3 regions of the Pectobacterium cacticida genome follow, and region 2 is predicted to be linked to each of the others. Evidence: predicted binding sites of a transcription regulator. Region 2 holds the regulator's gene; each other region holds the start of a gene.
The links. The regulator ArgR, encoded in region 2, controls arginine synthesis, uptake and breakdown. The targets are predictions, from matches to a motif close to ANTGAATAAAAATACANT.
Positions count from the first base shown of each region.

Region 1: the regulator ArgR is predicted to act here: its motif matches at 5,747-5,764, upstream of argF (ornithine carbamoyltransferase).
Region 3: the regulator ArgR is predicted to act here: its motif matches at 2,832-2,849, upstream of argA (amino-acid N-acetyltransferase).

Region 1 is NZ_CP133656.1:556,440-563,482, reverse strand. It holds gene pepA (leucyl aminopeptidase) at 1-991, shown strand, start outside; gene RFN81_RS02625 (DNA polymerase III subunit chi) at 1,129-1,578, shown strand; gene RFN81_RS02620 (valine--tRNA ligase) at 1,591-4,446, shown strand; gene RFN81_RS02615 (GNAT family N-acetyltransferase) at 4,589-5,098, shown strand; gene rraB (ribonuclease E inhibitor RraB) at 5,204-5,635, opposite strand; gene argF (ornithine carbamoyltransferase) at 5,797-6,804, shown strand; gene RFN81_RS02600 (YhcH/YjgK/YiaL family protein) at 6,850-7,043, opposite strand, start outside.
Region 2 is NZ_CP133656.1:683,241-690,283, forward strand. It holds gene dnaG (DNA primase) at 1-1,168, opposite strand, end outside; gene rpsU (30S ribosomal protein S21) at 1,320-1,535, opposite strand; gene tsaD (tRNA (adenosine(37)-N6)-threonylcarbamoyltransferase complex transferase subunit TsaD) at 1,768-2,781, shown strand; gene argR (transcriptional regulator ArgR) at 2,871-3,341, opposite strand; gene mdh (malate dehydrogenase) at 3,809-4,747, shown strand; gene RFN81_RS03240 (helix-turn-helix domain-containing protein) at 4,808-5,071, opposite strand; gene RFN81_RS03245 (DNA-binding protein) at 5,259-5,645, shown strand; gene RFN81_RS03250 (DNA-binding protein) at 5,893-6,267, shown strand; gene ispB (octaprenyl diphosphate synthase) at 6,343-7,043, opposite strand, start outside.
Region 3 is NZ_CP133656.1:845,257-852,299, forward strand. It holds gene recD (exodeoxyribonuclease V subunit alpha) at 1-1,399, shown strand, start outside; gene argA (amino-acid N-acetyltransferase) at 1,472-2,797, opposite strand; gene amiC (N-acetylmuramoyl-L-alanine amidase AmiC) at 3,075-4,316, shown strand; tRNA gene RFN81_RS04005 (tRNA-Met) at 4,457-4,533, opposite strand; tRNA gene RFN81_RS04010 (tRNA-Met) at 4,582-4,658, opposite strand; tRNA gene RFN81_RS04015 (tRNA-Met) at 4,707-4,783, opposite strand; gene mltA (murein transglycosylase A) at 5,051-6,187, shown strand; gene RFN81_RS04025 (molybdopterin-dependent oxidoreductase) at 6,206-7,043, shown strand, end outside.

The DNA of each region.
Region 1 (7,043 bases), 130 kb from region 2:
CCAGCACGGTCTGGCGATTGCCGCGGGTATCAAGGCTGCGAAAGATCTCGGTAATATGCCGCCAAATATTTGTAACGCGGCCTATCTGGCCTCGCAGGCGCGCCAGTTGGCTGATACCTACAGCCAGAACATCATCACGCGCGTGATTGGCGAACAGCAGATGAAAGAGCTGGGTATGAATGCCTATCTGGCCGTGGGTCACGGGTCGCAGAATGAATCGTTGATGTCAGTTATTGAATACAAAGGCGATCCGAATCCTGACGCCCGGCCAATCGTGCTGGTCGGTAAAGGGCTAACGTTCGATTCCGGCGGCATCTCCATTAAACCCGCCGACAGCATGGATGAAATGAAATACGATATGTGCGGCGCGGCGACGGTCTACGGCGTGATGCGTATGGCGGCCGAACTAGCGCTACCGTTGAATATCGTCGGCGTACTGGCCGGATGTGAAAATATGGTCGATGGGCGCGCCTATCGTCCGGGCGACGTGCTGACTACGATGTCCGGCCAAACGGTGGAAGTGTTGAACACCGATGCGGAAGGGCGTCTGGTGTTGTGTGATGCGCTGACCTACGTTGAGCGCTATGAGCCGGATGTCGTGATTGATATCGCCACGCTGACCGGCGCGTGCGTGATCGCGCTGGGGCACCACATCACCGGGTTGATGGCGAACCACAATCCGCTGGCGCACGAGCTGTTAAGCGCGTCCGAGCAGTCCGGCGACCGCGCATGGCGTCTGCCGCTGACCGACGAATTCCAGGAACAGCTGGAATCCAACTTTGCCGATATGGCAAATATCGGCGGCCGTCCCGGTGGGGCGATCACCGCAGGTTGCTTCCTGTCGCGCTTTACGCGCAAATACAGTTGGGCGCATCTGGATATCGCGGGCACCGCCTGGCGTTCCGGCAAAGCCAAAGGCGCCACGGGTCGCCCGGTCGCGCTGTTGTCACAATTCCTGCTTAACCGCGCCGGACAGAACGACGTAGAATAAGCATTTCGCACAACGGCGATGACCAACGCCGGCGATTGTTCTTAGGTGTGCCGAGCAACGCCGTGAACGCACAGGTAACATGAAGTATGACAAGTGTAATGGGCCGGATATTCCGGCCCTTATCCATAGTGTGAACCATGAAAAACGCAACGTTCTATCTTCTTGAGCACGACAACAGAAGCGGTGAACTCAGCGCCCAAGAGGCACTGGCGTGCGATCTGGCGGCTGAACGCTGGCGAGCAGGAAAGCGCGTGCTGATTGCCTGTGAAGACGAGCAGCAGGCTATCAGGCTGGACGAGGCGCTGTGGCAACGCGATCCCAATGCATTTGTGCCCCACAATCTGGCAGGTGAGGGGCCACGTCACGGCGCGCCAGTTGAACTTGCCTGGCCGCAACGGCGTGGCAACGCGCCACGGGATCTGCTGATTAGCCTGCTACCGCAGTTCGCAGATTTTGCCACCGCTTTCTATGAAGTGATAGACTTTGTCCCTTACGATGAATCCCTGAAACAGTTGGCGCGCGACCGCTATAAAGCCTATCGCAGCGTCGGCTTCCGATTGACCACGGCTACGCCGCCAACTCACTGAATTTTGAGCATAATGGAAACGAAATATAACCCGCAAGATATCGAACAGCCGCTCTACGAACACTGGGAAAAGCAAGGCTACTTCAAGCCGCACGGCGACACGAGTAAAGAAAGCTTCAGCATTATGATCCCGCCGCCCAACGTCACTGGCAGCTTGCATATGGGTCATGCTTTCCAGCAAACCATTATGGACACGTTGATCCGTTATCAACGTATGCAGGGTAAAAATACCCTGTGGCAGGCGGGCACCGACCATGCCGGTATCGCCACACAGATGGTGGTTGAGCGCAAGATCGCCGCAGAGGAAGGCAAAACGCGCCATGATTACGGCCGCGAGGCGTTCATCGACAAAATCTGGCAGTGGAAAGCCGAATCCGGCGGCAATATTACCCGTCAAATGCGCCGTCTAGGCAACTCCGTAGACTGGGAGCGCGAACGCTTCACCATGGATGAAGGCTTGTCCAACGCGGTGAAAGAAGTGTTTGTCCGTCTGTATAAAGAAGACCTGATTTACCGCGGCAAGCGTCTGGTGAACTGGGATCCGAAACTACGTACCGCGATTTCCGATCTCGAAGTCGAAAACCGCGACGTGAAAGGGTCGATGTGGCACCTGCGTTATCCGCTGGCCGATGGCGCGAAAACGGCCGAAGGGAAAGATTATCTGGTCGTCGCGACCACCCGTCCGGAAACGATGCTGGGCGATACTGGCGTCGCTGTTAACCCAGAAGATCCGCGTTATAAAGATCTGATCGGCAAAGACGTGATCCTGCCATTGATGGGGCGCCGTATTCCCATTGTGGGTGATGAACACGCCGACATGGAAAAAGGCACTGGCTGCGTGAAGATCACGCCCGCGCACGATTTTAACGACTACGAGGTGGGTAAGCGTCACCAGTTGCCGATGGTGAATATTCTGACCTTCGAAGGCAATATCCGTCAGAGCGCAGAAGTGTTTGATACTCACGGCGAAGCGAGCACCGTTTACAGCAGCGACATTCCAGAAGCCTTCCAGGGCCTGGAGCGCTTTGCGGCACGTAAAGCGATCGTCGCGGCATTTGAAGAACTCGGCCTACTGGAAGAGATCAAGGCACACGATCTTACCGTTCCTTATGGCGACCGTGGCGGCGTGGTGATCGAGCCGATGCTCACCGATCAGTGGTACGTGCGCGCGGCCGTGCTGGCTAAACCGGCGGTAGAAGCCGTTGAAGATGGCCGCATTCAGTTCGTACCAAAACAGTATGAAAACATGTATTTCAGTTGGATGCGCGACATCCAGGACTGGTGTATCTCCCGCCAACTGTGGTGGGGTCACCGTATCCCCGCGTGGTACGATGCCAACGGCAACGTTTATGTAGGCCGCAACGAAGCGGAAGTGCGTCGTGAAAACAATCTTGCCGCCGATGTCGTCCTGAATCAGGACGAAGACGTACTGGATACCTGGTTCTCATCCGGGCTATGGACGTTTTCGACCTTAGGCTGGCCGGAGCAAACCCCAGAGTTGAAAGCCTTCCATCCCAGCAGCGTGATGGTTAGCGGCTTCGACATCATCTTCTTCTGGATTGCCCGCATGATCATGCTGACCATGCACTTCATCAAAGACGAAGACGGCAAACCACAGGTGCCCTTCCATACCGTCTACATGACTGGCCTGATCCGTGATGAGGAAGGTCAGAAAATGTCCAAATCCAAAGGGAACGTCATCGACCCGCTGGATATGGTCGATGGTATTTCGCTGGAAGCGCTGCTGGAGAAACGTACCGGCAACATGATGCAGCCGCAATTGGCAGAAAAAATCCGCAAACGCACAGAGAAGCAGTTCCCGAATGGCATTGAAGCACACGGGACAGACGCGCTGCGCTTCACGCTGGCGGCGTTAGCCTCGACGGGGCGCGATATCAACTGGGATATGAAACGCCTGGAAGGTTATCGTAACTTCTGTAATAAGCTGTGGAACGCCAGCCGTTTTGTGCTGATGAACACCGAAGATCAGGACTGTGGTTTTGGCGCTGGTGAGAAAGTGCTGTCGCTGGCTGACCGCTGGATTCTGGCGGAATTCAACCGTACGGTGAAGGCCTACCGTGATGCGCTGGACGGTTATCGCTTTGATATTGCAGCCAACATTCTCTATGAATTTACCTGGAACCAGTTCTGCGACTGGTATCTTGAACTGACGAAACCTGTCATGAACGGGGGTTCAGAAGCGGAACTGCGCGGGACGCGCCATACGTTAGTTACCGTACTGGAAGCGCTGCTGCGTCTGGCGCATCCGATTATTCCGTTCATTACAGAAACCATCTGGCTACGTGTTAAAGCGTTGAAAGGCATTAGCGCCGACACCATCATGTTGCAGCCGTTTCCTGAGTTCGATGCCGCGCAGGAAGATACGCTGGCGTTGGACGATCTGGAGTGGATCAAGCAGGCGATTATCGCCGTGCGTAACATTCGTGCGGAAATGAACATCGCGCCGGGCAAACCGCTGGACGTGTTACTACGTGATGCCACGGCTGACGCCCAGCGCCGCGTGGAAGAGAATCGCGGCTTTATCCAAACGCTGGCGCGCCTGGAAAGTATTACGCTGCTGCCTGCGGGCGATAAAGGCCCAGTTTCCGTCACGAAACTCATCGACGGCGCCGAGCTGCTCATTCCAATGGCTGGCCTGATCGACAAAGCAGCAGAATTGGAACGTCTGGCAAAAGAGGTAGCGAAAATCGAAGCTGAAATTGGTCGCATCGACAGCAAGCTAGCCAACGAAGGCTTTGTAGCACGTGCGCCAGAAGCCGTCGTGGCTAAAGAGCGTGAGAAACGAGACGGCTACGCCGTGGCGAAAGCCAAATTGCTGGAGCAGCAAGCAGTCATCGCCGCGCTGTAACGCATCTTTCAGACCCTGACGCGCTGTCAGGGTCTGTCTTTCTCTTGACGACAAGCCACCGAACCATTCAATCATTCGCATCCATCCGCAATGGTATTACAATCACGTATCCCCATAAACCGTAACAGCAAGAGTACGTATTATGATAACTGCGACCTCAGTCCAACTTCAGCATCGGGTTCGCCCCATTACCGCGCAAGACGATGCCGCTATCGCTCAGGTCATCCGCCAGGTTTCGGCTGAATTTGGTTTGACGGCCGACAAGGGCTACACCGTTTCCGATCCTAATCTGGATGCGCTGTTTTCCCTCTATAACCAACCCAGAAGCGCCTATTGGGTAATTGAATACCAAGGCCGCGTCGTTGGCGGAGGCGGCATTGCGCCACTGGTCGAGGGCGAGGAAGATGTGTGCGAATTACAAAAAATGTATTGCTTGCCCGTCGTGCGCGGCAAAGGATTGGCGCGGCAATTAGCGATAAAGGCGCTTGATTTTGCACGTCAACACGCTTTTCGTCGCTGCTATCTGGAGACAACCGCCCATCTGACCAGCGCAATTCGATTGTATGAATCGCTTGGCTTCGAACCTATTCCTTATTCGATGGGTAACACGGGTCATACCGATTGTGAAGTGACCATGCTGAAGATACTGTAAGCGGAAATGGCGCAACGCCGCAGGACACGCTGCGGCGGCCAGTCGAGGAGAGGTGCGGAGCTGAGCCACGTACGGCTCATGCACGGGCAGCTTGCCGGTTAATAACTAGTGGCGTTTCCCGTCGTCGTCTTCGTCATAAAAATCGTTGTCACCCTCTTCATCATCATCGTCATCGTCACCATTCGGGTCTTCAAAATACGTCCCCCAACCGTCGTAATTCACACCATAGCGCTCCGCCAATGCCATCAGTTGCTCTACCTGCGAGTCAATCAGATCCGCATTAAGCGCCACCTCACTAACGGCATCACAGCACATCAGCAATACGCCATCTTCTACTTCCAGCTCTTCCGCATCCGTAACTTCATAACCCAGCTTGAAGGCTTCTACAGCGACTTTTTCTAACACGTCAAACTTCTCCGCCGAGAAGTGGTGTTCAATGGTATAGAGCGCGTCAGGATCGCTGCCATCATCCAGCAATTCTTCAATGATTAGGCGTGTTTCTTCCCGTTGCTCTTCCAGTAATAGGCGGTTTGCCATGCCTCAGTCCTCATTAATCGATGCAATAAGGCTTATTGTCCCACAGCCCTGCGGACTGCTCCACCACAAAGTTTACTACCACCTCTTGAATTTGAATAATTACACATATAAAGTGAATTAAAATTCAGCCAGTGGAATTAAACCACACGGAGACAACTATTATGCAATCGTTCTACAAACGCCATTTTTTAAGATTAATGGATTTCACACCCAAAGAGCTCGCCCATCTTTTAGCCCTATCAGCACAATTAAAGGCCGATAAAAAAAAGGGGACGGAAATCCGCCGCCTGCAAGGTAAAAATATCGCACTCATCTTCGAAAAAGATTCGACTCGTACTCGCTGCTCTTTCGAAGTTGCTGCATACGATCAGGGCGCACAAGTCACCTATCTCGGCCCCAGCGGTAGCCAAATCGGCCATAAAGAATCGCTCAAGGATACGGCGCGGGTACTGGGCAGAATGTACGACGGTATACAATATCGCGGTCACGGACAGCATATTGTCGAAACGCTGGCGCAATACGCCGGCGTGCCAGTCTGGAACGGGCTGACAAATGAATTTCACCCTACGCAGTTGCTGGCGGATTTGCTGACGATGCAAGAACATTTGCCGGGTAAAACGCTGTCGGAAATGACGCTCGTCTACGTCGGCGATGCGCGCAACAATATGGGCAATACGATGCTGGAGGCGGCGGCATTGACCGGGCTGGATTTACGTCTTGTTGCGCCAAAAGCCTGCTGGCCGGATGCGAGTCTGGTGGCGGAGTGCCAGGCCGCTGCGCAACAAACCGGCGGCAACATTACGCTGACAGAAGATATCGCCGCTGGCGTGGCGGGCGCTGATTTCATTTATACGGATGTCTGGGTTTCCATGGGGGAGCCAAAGGAAACGTGGAAAGAACGCATCGCGCTGCTGAAACCGTATCAGGTCAACAGGGCGATGCTCGCCGCAACCGGGAATCCACAGGTAAAATTTCTGCATTGCCTGCCCGCATTCCATGATGACCAGACCACCGTGGGTCAACAAATGGCGGAACAATACGGCCTACACGGCGGAATGGAAGTCACGGATGACGTCTTCGAATCCGAACACAGCATCGTGTTCGATCAGGCGGAAAACCGCATGCACACCATCAAAGCCGTCATGGTTGCGACACTGGCTCAGAATTAAGAGAGGCGCCCTCCTCAGCACAGGGAGGGCAATGGTTCTCGCGGTTTACGCCACCAACGACGCGTCGATTTTTACCACGGCTTTACGTACATGGGCTGGTTCGCCAACGGCGCACAACGGTTTATGGACTTCGCCGGGGAAAAACACCACAAAATCGCCTTCCTGCAGCACAAACTGTTTTTCCTGTTCGCCAGCAGGCAAGAAAGCGATGTCTTTATCCGCCAGCCAATCGGTGTCCG
Region 2 (7,043 bases):
TGGTTCGACCATCGGGCGAACTCATGTCCACCTGCTGTTGCAAGGTTTCAAACAAAAATTGTGACAACGGATGGGCCTGCTCCATGCGCTGCTCAAAAGCAAGCTTGCCTTCTTTACGTACCAAGGTGTCTGGATCTTCACCGTCTGGCAGGAACATAAAACGTAACTGGCGACCATCATTCAGATAAGGTAGCGCAGTTTCCAATGCGCGCCATGCCGCTTCGCGTCCGGCGCGGTCCCCGTCGTAACAACAAACCACCTGATCTGTGGCACGAAAGAGTAACTGGATATGTTCGGCTGTTGTTGAGGTACCCAACGACGCTACCGCATAATCAATGCCAAACTGCGCCAGCGCGACCACATCCATATAGCCCTCGACAACGAGCAGTCGCTTTAGCTGAACGTGATTTTGCTGCGCTTCATATAGCCCGTAAAGTTGGCGACCTTTATGAAAAATCTCCGTTTCAGGCGAATTAAGGTATTTGGGTGTGCCGTCACCCAATACCCGCCCCCCAAAGGCGATGACTCTGCCTCGTTTGTCACGAATGGGAAACATCACCCGCTCGCGGAAACGGTCATACATTCGGCCTTGATCGTTAGTCACCAGCATACCGGCATCGTTCAATGAGCTGCGATCATCGCGACTACTGCCAAAACGTTTTAAAACGTTATCCCAACCGGGAGGGGCAAAGCCAATCGCAAAATGGTTAATTACTTCTGCGCTTAAACCACGCCGTTGCAGATACTGTAACGCGGGTACTCCCGCTGATTCATTCAACGCTTGTCGATAGAACTCGTTAATGCGTCCCATCAATTCGTAAAGACTTTGTCGTTGGTGCCGTGCTAATTGGGTTGTGCCAGTACCCGTTTCATAAGGCACCTCAAGGCCGTATTGGGTAGCCAGTTCTTCAATGGCTTCAACGAATTCAAGGCGATCGTAATTCATTAAAAAATCAATAGCGTTGCCGTGTGCGCCGCAGCCAAAGCAATGATAGAACTGTTTATCACTGTTTACGGTGAAAGAAGGGGTTTTTTCATGATGGAAAGGACAACACGCATGATGGTTTTTGCCCTGCTTTTTTAGTTTGACGCGCGCGTCGATAAGATCGACGATGTCGGTGCGAGCAAGCAGGTCATTAATAAATACACGTGGGATTCTTCCAGCCATAAGCCCCTGATGTATATCGTTTTGTAAAAAATTACATCGGATATAACTTATAAACGACAACAAGCCGCGCTTCCTTTCGGAAAGCACGGCCTTCGTATGCAACTGCTAAGTCTGCGGATTAATCACGCGTTGGAGGCGATTCCTCCAAAAATTAATACAGACGAGTGCGGCGTGCGTTTTCTCGAGCCAATTTCTTTGCGTGACGTTTCACTGCAGAAGCTTTAGCACGTTTGCGTTCGGTCGTAGGTTTTTCATAAAATTCACGACGACGAACTTCAGCTAAAACACCCGCCTTTTCACAGGAACGCTTGAAGCGACGCAGAGCAACGTCGAACGGCTCGTTTTCACGTACTTTAATTACCGGCATGTGCCTCTCACCTTAAATAAATTCGGTTTGCCGCTGGCCTTGTGCCAGCCTTTTCAAAATGGTGCGGAATTCTACTGCAAACCCGACACCTTTGTAAAGTGTCGTAGCGATCATAAAACGCCCAATGGTGGTCAGCGCAGAAAACAAGGCGATTATGGTAGACTATCTCCAGCCTGAAGCAAGCGACATTAAATGAATATGTGTTTGCGTAGTCATTAAAGTAGGAATAGCAATGCGTGTATTAGGTATCGAAACATCCTGTGATGAAACTGGCGTGGCCATCTATGACACAGAAACCGGTTTGCTTGCTAATCAATTATACAGTCAGATCAAATTACATGCTGATTATGGCGGTGTAGTGCCTGAGCTCGCCTCACGCGATCATGTACGCAAAACGGTGCCACTCATTCAGGCTGCACTCAGTGAAGCTGGTTTGGCGGCCAGCGATATTGATGGTGTGGCTTATACTGTAGGCCCGGGGTTGGTAGGCGCGCTATTGGTGGGGGCGACTGTTGGCCGCTCTCTGGCGTTCGCTTGGGGGGTGCCAGCAATCCCAGTACACCACATGGAAGGGCATTTGCTGGCGCCAATGCTGGAAGATAATCCGCCCGAGTTTCCTTTTGTGGCACTGTTGGTTTCTGGTGGTCATACACAACTCATCAGCGTGACGGGCATTGGAAAATACCGTCTTCTTGGCGAATCGATTGATGACGCGGCGGGTGAAGCGTTTGATAAAACAGCGAAGCTATTGGGGTTGGATTATCCCGGTGGGCCAATGTTGTCAAAAATGGCACAATCTGGCGATCCCCATCGTTTTACGTTTCCGCGTCCAATGACCGATCGCCCAGGATTGGATTTTAGCTTTTCCGGCCTTAAAACGTTTGCCGCCAATACCATTCGCAACCACGGAGATGACGATCAAACTCGTGCCGATATTGCGCGTGCATTTGAAGATGCTGTTGTGGATACCTTGGCGATCAAGTGTCGTCGCGCATTGGATGATACCGGATTTAAACGACTTGTTATGGCCGGTGGTGTGAGTGCAAACCGGACGCTGCGCCAGCGCCTAGGTGAAGTGATGGCAAAACGCGGTGGTGAAGTATTTTATGCGCGGCCTTCATTTTGCACGGATAATGGCGCGATGATTGCCTATGCAGGTAGCGTACGTTTGCGTCATGGTACGAGTGAGACGCTGAGTGTATCAGTCAGGCCACGTTGGCCGCTGGCGGAGCTGTCTGCGGTATAAGTGTCAAGCGCGATGGTTGCTACGTGTTGCTAATCTACACGTAGCGGAAATGGGCGAGCTATAGACTGTAGCGAGCGTTACGCTAACAGTTATAACTCTTGCTCGAAGAGTATCAAAATGGCTTCGTAGAGTTGTTTGACACTGAAATTTCTTGCTGGGGTGGTAAAGATCGTGTCATCACCGGCGATGGTACCTAAGATCCCTTCAGATTTTCCCAGGGAGTCTAGTAGGCGGGCAATGAGTTGCGCAGCGCCTGGGCTGGTATGGATGACGACGACTGCATCGTTATAATCTACGTCTAATACCAGGTTTTTCAATGGGCTAGATGTCGTAGGAACACCCAGTTCGGCGGGAAGACAATATACCATTTCCATCTTCGCATTACGTGTGCGTACCGCGCCAAATTTTGTTAGCATGCGTGATACTTTAGACTGGTTAATGTTTTCAAACCCTTCGTCTTGCAATGCCTGAACAATTTCACTTTGGGAACTGAACTTCTCTTCCTTTAACAGCGCTTTGAACGATTTAACGAGATCTTCCTGCTTTGTCGAGTTTCGCATTCTGCACCGGATAAGTTGTTGTAGAGATATTGGTTATTATGCATTTTTATGCATTTTTATGCAATTAATTTGCGTATAATTCCAATGCATTGCGCTACATCGGTGTCAATCAATGTTTTCAAATTAATCCACCGCGTGGAATATTTGAAAAGCGTGCTTAATGCTATAAATATGTAGATAATTTATCAGTTTTTATCGGCGCGCTTAGCACGCTCAAATTAATATAATGGCGTGTATTGATTGTTTTTTGTGAACACGCTTCTCATTTTTGATCGCCGGCCTATTAACTTTAGTTACCTTTCAAACGGAAGGGTGCTTTTAGTTTATTATTAGTGACATAGCAATTTTTATTTCTTGCTTCTTTGCTGAGCAGAAAGGTACGTAGACTTAACTTACACTTATGATGTATTTTTTTTAATTTATTGAATTAGAATGATTTTTTATTTTACGATAATAAGGAGTTTAGGATGAAAGTTGCAGTTCTCGGAGCGGCAGGCGGCATCGGTCAGGCACTCGCACTCCTCCTCAAAACCCAGCTTCCTTCTGGTTCAGAATTATCTCTGTACGATATTGCTCCTGTTACACCAGGTGTCGCTGTTGATCTGGGCCATATCCCTACCGCTGTAAAGACGATAGGTTTTAGCGGTGAGGATGCTAAACCCGCGCTTATTGGTGCGGATGTTGTGCTGATTTCTGCCGGGGTGGCGCGAAAACCTGGTATGGATCGTTCTGATTTATTTAACGTTAATGCCAGCATTGTGCGTAATTTGGTTGAACAAATTGCTGTTGTTTGCCCGAAAGCTTGCATTGGCGTGATTACGAACCCTGTGAATACTACTGTGGCTATCGCTGCCGAAGTGCTAAAAAAAGCAGGAGTATATGACAAAAATAAACTGTTCGGCGTCACCACGCTGGATGTTATCCGCTCTAATACGTTCGTCGCTGAGTTAAAAGGTAAACTGCCGCAGGAGATTAATGTGCCCGTGGTGGGGGGGCATTCTGGTGTGACAATTTTGCCGCTACTGTCTCAGGTTCCTGGTGTCGAATTCAGCGAGCAGGAAGTTATTGAACTGACTAAGCGTATTCAGAATGCGGGCACAGAAGTTGTTGAAGCCAAAGCAGGGAGTGGGTCTGCGACATTATCTATGGGGCATGCCGCAGCCTGTTTCGGCCTCTCCCTCGTCAGAGCACTGCAAGGCAAAAAGGAAGTAGTGGAATGCGCATATGTTGAGAGTGATGGTGAATATGCCCGCTTCTTCGCGCAGCCGGTCCTGTTAGGAAAAGACGGGATTATAGAGCGTAAAAAAATCGGCTCATTAAGTGCTTTTGAGCAAAACGCGCTTAACACCATGCTGGATACGCTAAGGCAGGATATTGAATTAGGCGAGGCGTTTATCAAGAAGTGATGATGATCACCCTTGGATGCATATTAAAAAAAGGCCGGAGAGAGAATCTCCGGCCTTTTTTTAATCGGGGCGAATGAGTTTCTTTCTATCGATAAGTTTATTGGTTTCAGGATCGTAGTACCGACTTGGCCAAATCTCAGATGGATGTATTCCCAATGCATCGGCAATCAGCCATTCTCCTTTAGGCCAGGGGCGAGAGAGTGCGTTAGCTAACGTCGATGAACTTAATCCGGCCGCTCGCGATACCGCCGCCAGCGTCGTGTTTTTTTTGCGCAGTGCAGCAATGATATCAGCAGGGTGCCAGTCTTGTTTCCTTGAAATCATAATCCTTCCCTTATTTGCTATAAGACGACTGTAAATTAGTGGTATAAATAACGGATATTAGTTACGTGTTGGACTAACATGCCGTTATTAATAGGAAATAATATAGCATTAGATTTCCTTAAAATTCCCAATTAATTTCCAAATAAGCACGTTTTTGTTAGGGACGGCACTATCAGGATGAAAGGCGATGAAAAAAGAGTGGTTTGCTACCAACGAATTGGTTGGAGTCGGTGGCCTTCCTAAATCCAGACAAGGATTGAATAAGCGCGCTCGTGAAGATGGGTGGGAGAAACGCCGTCGCAAAGGTGTCCAGGGAAGGGGCGTTGAGTACTCAATTCACAGCTTGCCGGATACGGTAAAGACAGCACTATTACGCGAAATTGAACCTTCACCGTATTCTGAGAAACAGCCAGCCTCTCTAGCTGTATGGATGAAGATCTATCAACAATTATCTGAAAAAGAAAGAGATAACCTAATTTCTTATATTTTACGAGTTGGCGTGTCAGCAACGTTACGCCAGTTGGGTATTACGCCGTCAAGTGAAGATGGCGTCTCATCCACGGAGATTGATTGATCGATTGGACGCGTGCTGGCCGATCGCTCGTTTTGTGGTGCAAAAGCCGATGCTGTTTTTTGCGACTTACCGCCTCGTGCGGACGCAGTGCCACCTGTTATTAATTGGATTGAGACTATCTCTTTATGCTTTAGGTGTTATCGTAACGCGTAAATGTTAGTTATTTGGGTAATAATGGTCTATTATATGGAAACTTTTGGGCGAGTTGACGTACTGCCTGTTCAAAACAAACAAAGGAGTGACGAGTGTGGACAAAGAATGGTTTACAACAAGTGAGCTGGTCGGCGTAGGTGGATTGCCTAAATCACCGCAGGGGCTGAACAAACGGGCACGTGATGACGGCTGGGAAAAGCGTCGGCGGAAAGGAGTTCAAGGACGAGGTGTCGAATATTCTATTCGTAGTTTGCCGAGCGAGGTCAGACAATCTCTTTCTATGAAGGAGAATCCGCCAACAGAGTATTATCGCATCGATAATGAGCCGACATTACTATCTTCATGGGTGCATATCTTTCATCAGCTTTCCGTTGATGAAAGAACCCGACTAATTAATTTCATCTTAAGGGAAGGGACGATAGCGATGTTGTCTCGTCTGGATACTGGCACATCTGGCCAGACTGATTAATTTGCAAATGTGCGGCGCCGTTTTACAGTGCCGCATAGAGAGAAATTAAGCCCGCATAATATTTGCCAAGCGCGGTTAGAAATCGCGCTTGACAGCAAGGTGAGCAAGCCCCTCTAGCGCAATACGGTATGGCGTTTCCGGTAGTTGCTGTAGAGATAGAATCGCTTTATCTGCCTCTTCTTCAGCTCGCTTACGCGTATATTCAAGCGATCCACACTGCTGCATTGTCGCAAGAACGGTGTCGAGCAGATGACGTCCATTTCCTTCTTCAATCGCCTTACGAATTAACGAACTTTGTTCCTTGTTACCCTGTCGCATCGCGTGTAGTAGCGGCAATGTTGGCTTACCCTCATTGAGATCATCACCTGTGTTTTTGCCCAGAACGTTACCATCCGCGCTGTAATCTAGTAGATCGTCAATCAATTGAAACGCAGTGCCCAAGTATCGACCATAGTCCTTTAGCGCATTTTCCTGCTCTGGCGTTGCACCTGCAAGAATAGATGAAGATTGCGCCGCAGCCTCAAACAAACGTGCTGTTTTACTATAAATAACACGCATATAGCTTTCTTCGGTAATGTCCGGGTCATTGCAATTCATTAACTGTAAGACTTCGCCTTCAGCAATGACATTCACAGCTTCTGACATTAGGGCTAGCACGCGCAGCGATTCGAGGCTGGTCATCATCTGGAATGCTCTGGTATAGATGAAATCACCAACCAACACGCTCGCGGCGTTGCCAAAGGCGGCATTTGCGGTTGCTTTGCCCCGACGCATGT
Region 3 (7,043 bases), 160 kb from region 2:
CGAGGTTGACTGGCAAAAGGTGGCGGCGGCCGTTGCCCTGACCCGCCGTATTGCGGTTATTTCCGGTGGCCCGGGGACAGGGAAGACGACGACGGTTGCCAAACTTCTGGCGGCGCTAATTGAGCTAAATACCGGACCGGCGTTACGGATTCAATTAGCCGCGCCTACCGGAAAAGCCGCCGCGCGCCTGACGGAATCCTTGGGGGCGGCATTACAGCGTCTGGTGGTCGATCAACGGCAGCGAGAAGCATTCCCACAGGAAGCGACAACACTCCATCGTCTTTTGGGCGCGGTGGCAGATAGCCAGCGGCTGCGTTACCATCAGAATAATCCGTTACATGTGGATGTACTCATTGTGGACGAGGCATCGATGGTCGATCTACCGATGATGGCGAATGTAATAGCCGCGCTCCCGGCACAGGCCCGCCTTATTTTTCTCGGCGATCGCGATCAGTTGGCGTCCGTCGAAGCGGGGGCTGTATTAGGTGATATCTGTCGCTTCGCCGAAGCGGGTTATAGCCAGGGGCGGGCGCAACAACTTCATCGATTAACGGGATGTCAGCTTGTCGGCGGTGGAGCTAAAGAACAAACGACGGTCAGCGACAGTATCTGCCTGCTACGTCGTAGCTATCGGTTCGATCCGCATTCCGGTATTGGGCAACTCGCGCTCGCCGTGAATCGTGGTGATGATGTGCGTGTCCGTGCGGTACTCAATGGCGAATTTGCCGACATTATCTGTCGTCCGATTGACGAGGTAGAGGCATATCAGGGAATGCTGGCGCAGTGTGTCGCCGGGTATCGAGAGTACTTGCAGCTTATTGCGGCAGGCGCGCGACCGGATGCCGTGCTTTCCGCTTTCTTGCGTTATCGGCAACTGTGTGCGTTGCGTGAAGGGCCGTTTGGCGTCGCCGGTCTGAATCAGCGTATTGAGCAGGCCTTACATCAGGCCGGGTTGATTCAGCGTAGTCGTAACCCGTTGAATCGCTGGTATCCTGGTCGACCGGTCATGATTGAGCGTAACGATGTCGCATTAGGGTTATTTAATGGCGATATTGGTATCGCGATGGTGGGGGAACGCGAGCAACTGCGCGTGTTTTTCCCTTTGCCGAATGGTGAAATGAAAGACGTCACGCCAAGCCGTCTGCCGCCGCATGAAACAGCTTATGCGATGACGGTGCATAAATCGCAGGGGTCGGAGTTCGATCATACGGCGTTGGTGCTGCCGAACCATGTCTTACCAGTGTTGACGCGTGAGTTAGTGTATACCGCGATCACGCGTGCGCGGCAGCGCTTGTCCATTTATACCGACATCGGCATTCTGTGTCGGGCAGTGCAGACGCCAACGCAGCGCTATAGCGGCCTGAAAGAGAGAATTAGCGCACTGATGGAGCCTTCTTAAGCGGCTCCCCACTGACGCAAAAGGGTGGCCGATGTTACGTCGACCACCCGACGCGGCAATAACAAGCATCCTTCAGAGATCCATCACCAGAATCTTCGAGCGGCGGTGATAGTTGTACAGCGCCTTTTTCTTCTTCGGTAGCATTTCCACATCGGCCGGTAAAAAACCGCGCTCCTGGAACCAATGAATGCTGTGTGTCGTTAGCACAAAGAGCTTTTGCAAGCCTTGCTGGCGTGCCTGAGCGGCAATGCGTTGCAACAGCATATCGCCGCGTGCCGAGCTGCGGTAATCCGGGTGAACCGCGACGCAAGCCATTTCGCCGATACTTTCTTCCGGGAAGGGATATAGCGCGGCGCAGGCGATGGTGAGGTTATCGCGTACCACGATGGTAAATTTGTCGATCTCCATTTCTAGCTGCTCACGTGAGCGCCTCACCAGGATACCCTGTTCTTCTAGCGGACGAATAAGCTCCAGAATGCCGCCGATATCGTTAATCGTCGCACGGCGTACTTGTTCAGCACTTTCCATAACAATTTGCGTACCGATTCCGTCGCGGGAGAACAGCTCTTGTAGTAGCGCGCCGTCATCCTGATAACTGATCAGATGGCTACGGCGTACGCCGCTACGACAGGCTTTGACCGCCCCGCGCAAAAATCTAACCGTACCAGAGTGGTAGTCACCCGCACGTTCCAGCGCGTCGATCCGCTTTTGCGCTTCATCGGGAAACAGCTCGGAAATGATGTTGCCATCTTCGTTAGTCACACCCTGTGAAGAGCAGAAGCCGATCATTTTTTCTGCCTTCAACTTAATCGCGAGCTGGGTTGCGACCTCTTCTGAGGTGAGATTGAAACTTTCGCCTGTGACTGAGACCGCTACCGGGCCAAGCAAGACGATTGCGCCACTATTCAACTGGCGGTGAATGGCCTCTTCGTCGATGCGACGAATGCGACCGCTGTGACAGTAATCTACTCCATCATCGACGCCAAGCGGTTGCGCGATAATAAAATTGCCGCTAACGACATTGATGTGAGCACCTTGCAGCGGCGTATTGTTCAGGCTCATCGATAGTCGAGCGGTGATGTCCAATTGCAACATGCCTGCGGCTTGTTTTACCAGTTCCAGCGTGGCGCTGTCGGTAATGCGAGTGTTTTTATGATAGTGAGGTTCTTGGTGATGCATAGTCAGGTTGGCGTCGATCTGGGGGCGTGCGCCATAGACGACGACCAGTTTAATGCCCAAACTGTGTAGCAACCCAATATCATTGACGATGCTAGAGAAGTTTGCATGTTCAATGGCTTCGCCACCTAACATGATGACAAATGTCTTGCCGCGATGGGCATTGATATAGGGAACTGAATGGCGGAAGCCCTGAACCAGTTCTGTACTGCGTTCCTTCACTGTTAACCCTCTCTCTGCATTTTTATTCGTAATTTCTGTATTTTTATTCTTTATTTAATAAAAGGCAAGAGGAAGTCATCGTCAGGAAAACCACGATACTGTGCTAAATTCATTCGGTTCGCCTGTTATAAGGCTTGTTGATGATTTTTGCATGACAGCACGAAGCCAATTGGTTAAAGTTTTCGGCAATTTCTTGTTTTTTATCCTTTGATGGCCTATCCAATGCATTAGCTATTGAATAATGCCGGATAACGTACAGCAATCAGATCGGAGTGACATGTCTCATTCGAATCCTCTGACCCGAAGACGTCTATTACAAAGTGCAGTGGCCACCTGGCTATTAAGCGTGAGTGGTGTCGGTGTGGCTGCCACCACTCATGTCATTGCCGTGCGCGTCTGGCCGGCTTCCTCCTACACCCGCGTCGCGCTGGAATCCAATCTTCCGCTGAAATATAAACAGTTCAGCCTCAGTCACCCTGAGCGCATCGTGGTCGATATGGAAAATATTCGCCTCAATAGCGTGTTAAAGAATATCGCCAATCAGTTACAGCCGGATAACGATCCATTGATTAAGGCAGCGCGCATTGGGCAGTTCGATAAGAATACGGTACGCCTGGTGTTGGAGCTTAAGCAACCGACAACGACAAAAGTGTTTACGCTGGGGCCGGTAGCTGGATTCAAACATCGGCTAGTGTTGGATTTGTATCCTGTTGCTGGACGTTACGATAACGAAGACGATCCGCTGCTGGCGCTATTGGAAGATTATAACAAAGGCGAACTGGAGCGTTCACTGCCGGCTGAGGCGCCGAAAGCGGGCAAAGTAGGGCGGGATCGTCCGCTGATTATTATGCTCGATCCCGGCCACGGCGGAGAGGATCCCGGCGCAATCGGTAAGAACAAAACTCGCGAGAAAGACATCGTGCTACAAATCGCTCGCCGTCTGCGTAAGCTAATCGATAATGAATCCAACATGAAAGCGTATATGACGCGTAATGAAGACGTCTTTATTCCACTACGCGTGCGGGTAGCGAAAGCGCGTAAGCAGCGTGCCGATTTGTTCATTTCGATTCATGCGGATGCATTTACCAATCGATCGGCGAGGGGATCGTCGGTGTTTGCGTTGTCAAAGAAAGGCGCCACCAGTACTGCCGCCAGGTTTCTCGCTGAAACGCAGAATGAATCGGATTTGATCGGGGGAGTGAGCTTGAGCGGCGATCGTTATCTGGATCATACGATGTTTGATCTCGTACAGACCGTGACTATTAGCGATAGTTTGAAGTTCGGTAAAGAGATTCTGACCCGATTGGGCAAAGTGAATCGTCTGCATAAAAACAGTGTCGATCAGGCAGGCTTTGCGGTATTGAAAGCGCCGGACATCCCTTCAGTGCTGGTTGAAACGGCATTTATCAGTAATCTGGAAGAAGAGCGTAAGCTACGCACCAGCCATTTCCAGCAGCAAATTGCCGAATCCATTTTTGCCGGAATTAAAGCCTATTTTGCCAGCCAGACCGGACGTTAGTCGATATTTCGCTGGCTATGTGGTTGATGGCATATCTGCGGACGCACGCAACCAAACGCGGAGCGCGGGCAGAAAATGTACCGAGGGGAAATGGCGCAAAAAAAAAGCACCTATTAAGGTGCTTACTTTGGCGTATTAATTGGTTGCGGGGGCCGGATTTGAACCGACGACCTTCGGGTTATGAGCCCGACGAGCTACCAGGCTGCTCCACCCCGCGTCCGTACTGTCTCTTCTTCACTGCTGTTGATGAACGACTTACATCAATTGGTTGCGGGGGCCGGATTTGAACCGACGACCTTCGGGTTATGAGCCCGACGAGCTACCAGGCTGCTCCACCCCGCGTCCGTACTGTCTCTTCTTCACTGCTATTGATGGATGACTCACATCAATTGGTTGCGGGGGCCGGATTTGAACCGACGACCTTCGGGTTATGAGCCCGACGAGCTACCAGGCTGCTCCACCCCGCGTCCGTGGATGCGCACTATACTCTCCATGAACGTTGATGCAACCTATTTCTGAAAAAAGCAGCGTTTTTTGCCGTCAAGTGATTGATCTTCATCCTGATGGCTGATTTTGTGACCGAACCAGGGCAATGCACTACCTGGCGTTAGTGCCATTACAAACAGGACGACACAGGCTTGAGTTTTGGATTTATTTCTCGGCCCATTCCTTTCTCAATGGCGGTTTGTTATCGTTCGACGGTGAATTTTTAGATGTAAAAGGTGAGTGCGAAAATGAAGGGACGGTGGGGGAAATATGTGCCGATCGCGGCGGTCATCGCCATTCTGGTCGGATGTCAATCTGGGCCAACCGATCGCGGTCAGCAGTATAAAGATGGCCACCTCAAACAGCCTCTGGAACTGGTCAATGAACCTAATGCCAAAGGAAAACCGGTCAACGCACGGGACTTTATGACTCAGGTCGCTGAGATCCGGTCAGCATCACCGACGCTCTATGCTCGTAATGATAAAACTTTTCAGGCGATAGAAAATTGGATGGTGGCAGGTGCGGATACGCGTAAGCTAAGCCAGTTTGGGTTGAGCGCCTGGCAGATGGAAGGCGTCGACAATTTTGGTAATGTGCAATTCACGGGTTACTACACGCCGGTATTGCAGGCGCGTCATACCCGCCAGGGCGAGTTCCGCTATCCTTTATACGCCATGCCGCCAAAAAGTAAGAAAAGCCGCCGTCTGCCCGATCGCGCCAGTATTTATGCCGGTGCGCTGAATGAGCGCCTGGTTCTCGCCTGGACTAATTCGCTAGTCGACAATTTTATGATGGAAGTACAGGGCAGCGCCTATATTGATTTCGGTGATGGTCAACCGTTAACGTTCTTTGGCTACGCGGGTAAAAATGGTCATCCTTATCGCAGTATTGGTAAAGTGCTGATCGATCGTGGTGAAGTGCCGCGTGAAGAGATGTCAATGCAGGCCATTCGTCAGTGGGCGGCTCAGCACACCGAGTATGAGGTGCGTGAACTGTTCGAGCAGAACCCCTCTTTTGTCTTTTTCAAGCCAATGCCGTCTGCCCCGGTCAAGGGGGCTAGCGCTGTGCCGCTGGTAGCGAAAGCCTCCGTCGCCTCTGACCGTTCGTTGATCCCGGCTGGTACTGCCCTGTTAATGGAGATACCGCTGTTGGATAACGCAGGCAAGTTTACCGGTAAGTATGAAATGCGTTTGATGGTGGCGTTGGATGTCGGTGGAGCGATTAAAGGTCAACACTTCGATATGTATCAGGGGATCGGCCCGGATGCGGGGCATTCGGCGGGATTCTATAACCATTACGGCCGCGTATGGGTGTTGAAGAACGCTCAAAATAGTACGGCGAACGGCTCTGGCTCCTCGCTGCTAGTTAATTATCAAAAAAATTAATTCTTCCTTGAGGTTGTCATGGCGATTAAACGTTATCCACATCTTGCGCACTGGGGCGCGTTTACCGCGGTTGTTGAAGATGGCCGGCTGATCCGCTGCGAACCGTTTGCCGCCGATCCAGCGCCATCTGCCATGCTCGATTCTATTGTGCCGTTGGTGTATTCCGAGCGACGTATCCGTCGGCCATCGGTGCGGCGTTCCTGGCTTCAGAAACGCGAAAACAGCGATAGAACGCTACGTGGGCGGGAAGATTTTGTTGAAGTGGACTGGGACGTGGCGCTCGATCTGGTTGCTCAGGAGAATCGCCGTATCCGCGATCGCTACGGCGCAGACGGCATTTTTGCCGGTTCCTACGGTTGGTCCTCAGCTGGGCGTTATCACCATGCGCGTTCTCAGGTGCGACGTTTCTATTTCTCCGGCGGTGGCGCGGTCGATCAACAAGGCAATTACAGTTGGGGCGCGGCGCAGTTCTTCTTGCCTTACGTCATTGGTACATTTCATCCGCTGACGGGCAAGGTGACAGAATGGCGCAGCGTCGCCGAGCACTGTGATATTTTCCTCGCGTTTGGCGGTCTTGCGTTGAAAAATGCGCAGATTGCTTCCGGTGGTGCCGGGCACCATACGCTTAAACCTGCCTTGGAAAAACTGGTGGAGAAAGGCATTCCCGTTATTAACATCAGCCCGATGCGAGACGATTGTCCTGAATTTGTGAATGCCGAGTGGATACCCATTCGGCCGAATACCGATGTCGCTCTGATGCTGGCGCTAGGCTATGAGATTCAGCGTTTGGACGCCGACGATAAGGATTTCCTGCAACGCTACTGCGTCGGCTACGAACAATTGCAGCACTATCTAC